Regions from separate parts of the Kribbella sp. NPDC026596 genome, predicted to be linked through region 3. Evidence: riboswitches for the same ligand, from Rfam matches in the RefSeq annotation. Region 3 holds a riboswitch; each other region holds the start of a gene.
The links. A riboswitch is a leader RNA that binds a small molecule or an ion and turns the genes downstream of it on or off. The one in region 3 is predicted to bind thiamine pyrophosphate.

Region 1 (3,271 bases), on a different contig from region 3:
CCCGGGCAGCATCGAGCGCGCCGATCGCGACCACGTCGTTCGTGCACAACACAGCGCGCGGCGGCTTCGTCAACTGCAGCAATGCATGCAGCCCCTGCAGTCCGCCGGCCCGCGAGAACTCGCCACGGACGACGAGCTCGCGGCTGAACCGGATGCCAGCTTCCGACAACGCGTGCCGATACCCCTTGACCCGATCAGCCGGCGGGCCGTAACCGGACGGCCCGGTGATGAACCCGATCCGGCGGTAGCCGCGACCTATCAGGTAGCGGGTCGCGATCTCCCCCGCGGCCAGGTCGTCCGACGACAGGACATCGATCCCGGGCTCGGCCCTTCGGCCGCCCATCAACGCCACCGGGATCCCCGCCGCGACGGCGGCCTCGACGTCGCTCGCCTTGCTGTAGTAGCCGGCGAAGACGATCGCGTCGACGCTTCTGGTCACCATCTGCGTCACCGCGGCGCGCTCGGCCGCGGACTCCCCCTCGGTGTTGCCGATCAGCACCTGGTACCCGGGCTCGCTGACCACGTCGAGCAGACCGCGCGCGACCGCAGGATAGAACGGGTTGGTGATGTCCGGGACGATCAGCGCGATCGTGTGGGTCCGGCGCATCCGCAGGCTCCGGGCGACCTGGTGCGGCTCCCAGCCGAGCTCGTTCATCACGGCCCGCACCCGCGCCTGCGTCGCCTCCGACACCGGTCGCCGCCCCGAAATCACGTGCGAGACCGTCGTCGGGCTGACCCCCGCCCGAGCGGCGACATCCGAGATGTCGACCCGCTTCCCAGTCCCCACCCCGTCACGATAGCCGCTGGTACTCACGGATTCGGCTTGTTCCCGTTGGCGGCGGCCGTCGGCTTCCCGTCGGCGCTCACCGTCGGGGCAGGCGCGTCCGGAGCCTCATACGCCGTGCCGATGTCGGCCGCGTCCTCCTCCGCCTTCCGGCGTACCCACCACATGCGTGCCAGCTTGGCGGATCCCAGGATCGCGGCGATCACGAGCGCCGTCGCCACGCCGGCGACGTCGAGCAACCCCCACGCCCGCTGGTACCACGCCGGCTGCTTCTCGACGTCGACCTCGATCACCCGCGCGAACGTACGGCTGCTGAGCGGCAGGTCGTTCAGCTCCACCACCAGAGTCAGCCGGAGAGTCTGCACACCATCGGCCTGCGGTGTCACCCGCCAGGCCCACTCGGTCACCCCGTCGATGAGCTGGAGCTTGTCGCTGAGCGGCTGGACGTCGAGCCCCGAACCCCGGAGCTCCGCCCGCATGTAGGTCCCGACAGGAAGGGGCTCGATGGTGACCGGAGCCGTGCCGGGCAGTGTTCGCAACGACGGAGACACGGTCGCGGTGCCGCGCTGGACCCGCACGGTGACCTCGAAGTCGTCCTGCACCCGCGCCTGAGCCGGCGGGTTGTAGGCGACCAGGCCTTCCTCGAGCTCCCGCTTCGCGGCCTGCTCGTACCGCTCGCGCGAGGTAGGTTCACGACTCGTCGGCGGACCGGTCGGCCGTGACGTGGGCGTCCCACTGGGCGGCCCGGTGGGAGCCGACGTCGCCGCCGGCTGGGACGTCGTCGGAGTGCCGACCGGCGGACCGGAGTCGCCCGGGTCGGATCCGTTCAGCGCGACAACAGCCACCGCCAGCACAGCCAGAAGCGCCACTGCGACTGCGATCAGCACGCCAAGCCTCGTACCCCCGTGAGCCCGATCGACCTTCCCCATCACTGCTCACCTTTCCCTGTACTCACGGTAGCCGTTTCCGGCGTCCGTGGAGCGCGTTAGCGTCGCCGGAAGACGTGAGCTAGAGTCGAAACCGCCGCGGGAGCTCGCAGGAGCGGGCTGAGAGGGCGACCGAACCGTCGCCGACCGCTGAACCTGAATCGGGTAATTCCGGCGTAGGGAGGAAGCGATGCAGGAGCCTGTGTGGGTCAACGGTACGGCGACGGACGTCGCACCGGGGAAGTCCGTCGCCGAGCTGGTCGACGAGTACTCCGACCGCACGACCGGGATCGCGGTCGCGCTCAATCAGAACGTGCTGACGAAGGCCGAGTGGGCGCAGACCGCCCTGAAGCCCGGCGATCGGGTCGAGATCGTCAGCGCGGTGCAGGGAGGCTGACATGGATGATCCACTGGAGCTCGGCGGGCGCACGTACAGCTCGCGCCTCATCATGGGAACCGGCGGTTCGGCCAACCTGGAAGTGATGGAGGAGGCGTTGGTTGCCTCTGGCACCCAATTGACCACGGTCGCGATGCGCCGGCTCGGCACCGGCCATGAAGGCTCGGTGCTCGACGTCCTCAAGAAGCACAGCATCGACGTCCTGCCGAACACGGCCGGCTGCCACACTGCCGCCGAAGCCGTGCTGACCGCGAAGCTCGCGCGCGAGGCGCTGGGGACCGACCTGATCAAGGTCGAGGTCGTCGCCGATGACTATCTGCTGCTGCCCGATCCGATCGAGCTGCTCGACGCCGTGGACGCCTTGGTGGCTGACGGGTTCACCGTGCTGCCCTACACCAACGACGATCCGATCCTCGCCCGCCGCCTGGAGCAGGCGGGCTGCGCGGCGGTGATGCCGTTGGCGGCACCAATCGGTTCCGCGCTCGGCATCCGCAATCCGCACAACATCGCGCTGATCGCCGAGGCCGCGAACGTGCCGGTGATCGTCGACGCGGGCATCGGTACGGCGAGCGACGCGGCGCTGGCCATGGAGCTCGGCTGTGCCGCGGTCATGCTCGCGACCCCGGTCACGCGGGCCGAGAAGCCGGCCCTGATGGCCGCCGCCATGCGCGACGCCGTCTCCGCCGGCCGAGCCGCCCGCCTTGCCGGCCGCGTCCCCCGCCGCTGGCAGTCGGCCCACGCGTCCTCGCCTACGACTGGCCTACCGACGTTCTAGACAAGGCAGCGGCCTCGGCCAGATCCAGCGGGCGGTCCAGCAGCAGTGCTGTGAGGGACAGAGTCAGATCCTGGTTCGGCTGAAGGTTCAGCGGGCGGTCCCACGCCAGCGCCGGCCCAGCACCGACGTACCTGCTGGATCGCAGGAACCACGGCCGTACGTCGCCCGGCTGCACAAGGAGCAGGGTCGTCACGGCATCCCCGCGATGCTGGACGAAGGCGAGCCACGGACTCAGCGACCCGTAGGCAACCTCCTCGCCTTCTCCTGCTGAGCTGAGCACGGTCGTGGTGTCCGCGGACGGGAGTCGCCAGAAGATCCCGCCGTACCCGGCGTTCGGGCGGCCCGTGGTGGCCGCGCTGTCGATGCGGATCGGGCCGTAGCGCGCGGTG
Region 2 (3,271 bases), on a different contig from region 3:
GCTCTCGAGCGGGAACCAGCCGTTCTGGCAGCGGCGCCCGTTCACCGCGGACTCGACCTCGAGCGCCCGGCCCGCGGGCAGGCCGCGGGTCGCCCACTCGACGAAGAACGTGCCCGCGTCCGGGATCTGATCCGCCACGTGGGGCGCCGGAGTCATCATGCCCGGTTCGAACAGATGAAGCTCTTCCGGTGAATCGAACAAAACCTTCCCCGCCCGCCTGAGTACCGCGGCCGCGCGTACCGCTGCCCGGCCCGCCACACAGGGACCCCCCAGGTTCCTGTTCCATCAACAACGACAAGTCTTCGTACCCTCGATTCGGCCCGAGGGTCAAGGTCCTGTCCGCGCTACCGGTCCTCCTTGGTCCGCCGTGCGGCCCGGCGGGCGAGCTCTTCCTGATCCAGGCGCTCGGCTTCGGCCGGAGTCGGCGCGGAACCGCCGTACGACGCCGGCAACCACCAGGCACCGGCTGGTTGCTCGGGGTAGGCGCGGATGGTCTGATCGAGCATCCCGGCCATCGTCGCGTGCAGCCGCGCGGTCGCCTCGGCCGAGTCGTCGGCCCGGGTGACGGTCATCGGCGCGCCGACGGTGATCGCGATCGTGCGGTGCCGGGAGAAGTCGCGCGGATGGTCCTTGGTCAGCATCCGCTGCGTACCCCAGAGGATCATCGGAATGATCGGTACGCCGGCCGCGGCGGCCATCCGGACCGTGCCGGACTTGAACTCCTTGAGCTCGAACGACCGGCTGATGGTGGCCTCCGGGAACACGCCGACGACCTCGCCCTGGCCGAGATACCGCAGCGCTTCGCGGTACGACGCCATACCAGCCGCGCGATCCACCGGGATGTGGTGCATGCCGCGCATCAGGGGGCCTGAGTACCGGTTGCGGAACAGCACCTCCTTGGCCATGAACCGCACCAGCCGCTTGCTCGGCACCGCGCCGTACCCACCGAGCACGAAGTCGACGTAACTGATGTGGTTGAGCGCGATCACCGCGCCGCCGGTCCGCGGCACGTTCTCCGTCCCGGTCAGCTGGAACTTCACGTCCAGCACCTTGAACGCCGCCTTCGCGAAGCCGATCACCGGCGGGTACACGACATCTCGCATGCCCCGACGCTACAGCCTTCGTCTAGGGTGGCGGTCACAACTGGAGATCGCGGGAGCTCGCACCGTAGCGGGCTGAGAGGGCGGCTGGATCAACCGGCGCCGCCGACCGCCGAACCTGTCCGGGTAATTCCGGCGTAGGGAGCAGCAAGGTGAATGTCAGCACGATTCGACCGACTGTCACCACGGGCCCGATCTCGGGGTCCGAGAAGATCTACCGCGGCGAGCTGGGTGTTCCGGCCCGCCGTGTCCGGCTCACCAACGGCGAGCACTTCGACCTCTACGACACCTCGGGTCCGTACACCGACGTGTCCGCGCAGATCGACGTACAAGCCGGTCTCCCCGCAGTGCGGCGGGACTGGATCGCCGGGCGCGCACCGCTGACCCAACTGGCGCACGCGCGCGCCGGGACGATCACCGAGGAGATGAGGTACGTCGCCACCCGGGAGGGCGTCGACCCGGAGTTCGTCCGGTCCGAGGTGGCCCGGGGCCGGGCCGTGATCCCGGCGAACCGGCGGCACCCGGAGAGCGAGCCGATGATCATCGGCAAGAAGTTCCTGGTGAAGGTGAACGCGAACATCGGCAACTCGGCTGTCACCAGCTCGGTCGAGGAGGAGGTCGAGAAGCTCGTCTGGGCGACCCGGTGGGGTGCGGACACGGTGATGGACCTGTCCACCGGCAAGAACATCCACGAGACCCGGGAATGGATCCTGCGGAACTCGCCGGTGCCGATCGGGACGGTGCCGTTGTACCAGGCTCTGGAAAAGGTGAAGGGCGATCCGGCCGCGCTGTCGTGGGAGGTGTATCGCGACACGGTGATCGAGCAGTGCGAGCAGGGTGTCGACTACATGACCGTGCATGCCGGCGTACTGCTGCGATACGTGGCGCTGACCGCGCAGCGGATCACCGGGATCGTGTCGCGGGGCGGTTCGATCATGGCCGCGTGGTGCCTGGCACATCACCAGGAGTCCTTCCTGTACACCCATTTCGCCGAGCTGTGCGAGATCCTGCGGGAGTACGACGTGACGTTCTCACTGGGCGACGGGTTGCGCCCGGGATGTATCGCGGATGCCAACGACGCGGCGCAGTTCGCGGAACTGCGGACGTTGGGGGAGCTCACTCGCGTTGCGTGGGAACACGATGTGCAGGTGATGATCGAAGGCCCGGGACACGTGCCGATGCACAAGATCGCCGAGAACGTGCGGCTCGAGGAGGAGCTCTGCGGCGAGGCGCCGTTCTACACCTTGGGGCCGTTGGCAACTGATGTGGCGCCGGCCTACGACCACATTACATCGGCGATCGGTGCGGCCCAGATCGGCTGGCTGGGTACGGCGATGCTGTGTTACGTCACGCCCAAGGAACACCTCGGCCTGCCGGATCGTGACGACGTGAAGACCGGCGTGATCACGTACAAGATCGCCGCCCACGCGGCCGATCTGGCCAAGGGACATCCGGGCGCGCAGGACTGGGACGACACGTTGTCCAAGGCAAGGTTCGAGTTCCGCTGGGAGGACCAGTTCAACCTGTCACTGGACCCGGACACGGCGCGCTCGTTCCATGACGAGACCCTGCCCGCCGAGCCGGCCAAGACGGCTCACTTCTGCTCGATGTGCGGTCCGAAGTTCTGCTCGATGCGGATCACCGCGGACATTCGCGCGTACGCCGAGGATCACCAGCGCATGCTGCCGCTGGTCGACTGAACGCTGTCCGGCCCGGAGTACGCCGTACTCCGGGCCGGAAGTGTGCTGACTCCGCGTGAGGCCGGTGGGGTGAGTCGGGATGCCGAACCGACCGAATCCAGCAGAGAATGGGGGAATCGGAATCCTCCAGAACGGTCACTGGGAGTGACCGGGTGAACCGATTCAGGTTTTTTCCTTCACTCTACGTGAATAAGACTGTAGCCTTAAGACGTTCGGAAGGAGGTGCAGGGCGATGGTCTTCGTTCTCACGGTAGATCAGCGCGGTAGCCGAAGCATGAGCGATCTCGTACCCGAGCTGCTGAACTCCCTGAACCGCCGGCCGCGACGGACAGGGTTGCTCCGCAAGTTCGAGCGGACCGCCGGCGACGAGGTGCAGGGTGTGCTCTCGGACGCCCGGGCCACCGTCGACGTGATCGTCGAGCTGCTCCGCCCCGACATCTGGTACGTCGGACTCGGCGTCGGCGAGGTCGT
Region 3 (3,271 bases):
CCATGTACGCCCAGCCGCCCACCTACCGCCCCGGGACCCCTTACGGCCCGCCGGCGCATCCACAGCAGCACGAGCTCCCGACGTACGGCCGGGATCAACCCGTCGCACCCCGTGACCCGCGCGCTGCCCGGGTGGTCGGGCTCGCCACGATCGTCGCGGCGATCTACGGCCTGCTCGTGGTCTCCGTCCAGCGGGTCGCCCTCCGGGAGATCTCCCAGGCCCCGGGCTCACCGCTCAACCACCCCCTCCGAACCGACGTGATCGACACGATCGGCCAGCTGGTGCTGATCGTGGTCGGCGCGGCCGCGCTCGTGATGTGGATCCGGGACGTGCTCGCCCGTCGCAAGGCCGGGCGCCAGCCCGACCCGGTCGAGCTGGGTGGTCTGCTGCTGGTCGCGGTCTCCGCGATCCCGATTCTGGTCTGGCTGATCATGGTCCTGTCCACCGGACTGGGCGCCATCGACGACTCGGTCGACCGGCTGCCCACGGCGTACGGCTGGGGCGGCATCGGTCTGCTGGTCCTCGCCGCCGGCCTGGCCCTCGGGTACCGCGAGCTGAAGCCCGAGGTGCGCAACCCGGTCGTCCAGGGTCCGCCACCCAAAGCGCCCTGGGAGTGAACGCACCCGTCGTCCTGGTCCCGGGCCTCGGCCTCGGGCCGGAGTCGTACGCCAAGACGGTCGAGCACCTGATCACGCCGCACCACGTGGTCACACTGCCCGGGTACGGCGAACCGGCCGGCGCGCGGGAGGACCTGCATCCGCGTGCCCTCGGCGTGGCACTCGCGGACAAGATCCGGGAGCGGTCGGTCCTGGTCGGGCACTCGGCCAGCTGTCAGATCGTGGTCGAGACCGCGGTCATCAACCCCGAGCTGGTCCACGCGCTCGTACTCGCGGCTCCCACCGGAGACATCCGCATGTCGAGCTGGCTGGACCGGGCGGTCCGCCTGCTCGGATCCGCCGTACCGGAGTCACCCCGGCTCATCCGGGTCGTCACCCCGCAGTACGCGCGGACGACGCTCTCCACGATCGCCCGGGCCGGAGAGGCCGCCAGGCACCACGACCTGGCCGCCGTCATCACCCGGGTGAAGGCACCCGTGGTCATCGTGCGCTGCAAACACGATCTGCTCTCGCCGGCCGACTGGGTGCAGAAGCTCGCGGAGCTGAGCCATGGTGAGGCCCGAACCCTGGATACCGGCTCACACATGCCGGTGCTGACCAACGGCCCGGAGATGGCCGCTCTCATAGAGCGAGCTGCCGCGGTGCCGCCGACGACCTGAGGCGCTATCGTTGAGGCGCTAACAACCTCTGCGGGAGCTCGCACCGATTGCGCGGGCTGAGAGGGCGACAGCTGGGTCGCCGACCGCCTGAACCTGACCGGGTAATGCCGGCGTAGGGAGCGGGTCATCATGACCAGTACTGTTGTTCGTCCTGCCAGCCAGACCGAGGCACCGCTGGTCCTGACCACGGATGCCCCGCGGACCCTCGGATTCCTGGACCAGTTCACCCTGTGGGGGAACTTCGGCATCTCTCTGTTCGGACCGGTCACGGGTGCGCTGGTTGCGGCGTACACCGGCTCGCTGTGGCAAGGGCTGCTCGCGGTTGTCGTCGGCTGCGGAATCGGCGCGCTGGTGCTCGGCGGCGCCGCTGTGTTCGGTTCGCAGACCGGTGCGCCGGCGATGGCGTGCTTGCGCGGACTGTTCGGCCGGCGGGGTTCGATGGCGCCGACCGTGCTGAACATCGCGCAGAACGTCGGTTGGGCCACGATGGAGATCATCGTCATCTCGCAGGCCGCGGTCGCGGTGACGAGTGAGCGGTGGCGCTGGCTGTTCGTCGTACTGGCCGGGGTGATCGCGACGGCGATGGCGGTCCGGCCGCTCGGCAGTGTGAAACTGCTGCGGAAGTTCATGGTCTGGCTGGTGCTGATCGCGTCGGTGTACCTGTTCGTGCAGGTGCTCAGCAAGCCGGTGCAGGCTATGCCGCAGGACAGCGTGTTCGGCTTCTGGCCGGCCGTCGACCTGGCTGCCGCGGGCGTGGTGTCGTTCGCGCCGCTGGCCGCCGACTACACGCGGCACTCGCGCACCAACAAGGCCGCCTTCGCCGGATCGTCACTCGGCTACGGGATCGCGGCGATCCTGTACTACGCACTCGGCGTGTTCGCGGTCGCGACGCTGCAGACCAACAGCGAGGACGTGATCACCGCGCTCGTCACGCTGCCGGCCGGTGCGATCGCGCTGTTCGTGCTGCTGGTCGACGAGGTCGACGAGGCGTACGCGAACGTGTACTCGACCACGATGGCCGCGCACAACCTGATCGGCCACGTCGACCGCCGGTGGATCTCGGTCGCGATCGGCGTGCTCGCCACCGGTCTCGCCCTGATGGTTGACCTGGGCAACTACACGCAGTTCCTCTACCTGATCGGCTCGGTCTTCATCCCGCTGTTCGCGGTCGCGATCGCCGACTTCTTCGTGGTCAGCAAGATGAACTGGGACGTCTCCGGTACGGCGCGCTTCCGCTGGCAGCCCACGGTCGCCTGGGTGATCGGCTTCGTCGCCTACCAGCTCGTCAACCCGGGCACGGTCTCCGGCTGGTCGCCGTTCTGGCTGGACCTGCAGCAGCGGCTCTTCAACAACCAACCGGTGCCTGGCTGGCTCGGCGCGACGTACACCTCGATCATCGTCTCGATGCTGGCCGCGATCGTACTCGGCCGGATCGGGCGCCGACCGCTGGACAAATGACCCGGAGTAACCGGGATACTTGCGGTCATGCTGAATTCCGCACTGCGCAGCCGGGCCGAGTACGCGGAACTCGGCCCGGACGGGTTGGCCGCGCGTACGACGCCCGAGCGGGACGCGGCGGTCGTCAAGGCCGTCGAGGAGTTGCTGGCCGGGCGTGAGTCGGTGCTCGACCTGTGCTGCGGCTACGGCCGGATCGCGCTGCCGCTGCGGAAGGCCGGCAAGGTCGTCCGCGCCCTGGACATCTCGCCGAACCTGGTCGAGGCCGGTCAGGCGATGGCGGCCAAGGAGGAGTTGTCGATCGACTGGGCGATCGGCTCGATGACCGACCTGCCGTACAAGTGGGACTCCTTCGACGCGGTCATCTGCCTGTGGACCGCGTTCCACGAACTGTTCGCCGAGGACGAGCAGATCTCCACGATCTGCGAGATCTCCCGGGTGCTGAAGCCGGGTGGCGTGGCGATCATCGAGGGCCCGGCCTGGGGTCCGGCAACGGCGGCCGAGATCGCCAACGGGATGCGGCAGGGCCCGGAGCACCGG

Region 1: linked by a shared signal. The riboswitch ahead of thiS (sulfur carrier protein ThiS) and the one ahead of AB0E63_RS21450 (cytosine permease) in region 3 are both predicted to bind thiamine pyrophosphate.
Region 2: linked by a shared signal. The riboswitch ahead of thiC (phosphomethylpyrimidine synthase ThiC) and the one ahead of AB0E63_RS21450 (cytosine permease) in region 3 are both predicted to bind thiamine pyrophosphate.

What each region holds. Positions count from the first base shown of each region.
Region 1 covers NZ_JBEZYF010000018.1:114,595-117,865, forward strand. The annotation lists gene AB0E63_RS17640 (LacI family DNA-binding transcriptional regulator) at 1-787, opposite strand, end outside; gene AB0E63_RS17645 (hypothetical protein) at 811-1,713, opposite strand; TPP riboswitch at 1,800-1,910, shown strand; gene thiS (sulfur carrier protein ThiS) at 1,901-2,107, shown strand; gene AB0E63_RS17655 (thiazole synthase) at 2,109-2,882, shown strand; gene AB0E63_RS17660 (DUF6807 family protein) at 2,857-3,271, opposite strand, start outside.
Region 2 covers NZ_JBEZYF010000018.1:1,642-4,912, reverse strand. The annotation lists gene AB0E63_RS17045 (hypothetical protein) at 1-138, opposite strand, end outside; gene AB0E63_RS17040 (lysophospholipid acyltransferase family protein) at 345-1,103, opposite strand; TPP riboswitch at 1,143-1,262, shown strand; gene thiC (phosphomethylpyrimidine synthase ThiC) at 1,268-2,800, shown strand; gene AB0E63_RS17030 (transposase) at 3,075-3,271, shown strand, end outside.
Region 3 covers NZ_JBEZYF010000024.1:106,661-109,931, forward strand. The annotation lists gene AB0E63_RS21440 (hypothetical protein) at 1-617, shown strand, start outside; gene AB0E63_RS21445 (alpha/beta hydrolase) at 614-1,276, shown strand; TPP riboswitch at 1,297-1,412, shown strand; gene AB0E63_RS21450 (cytosine permease) at 1,406-2,734, shown strand; gene AB0E63_RS21455 (class I SAM-dependent methyltransferase) at 2,762-3,271, shown strand, end outside.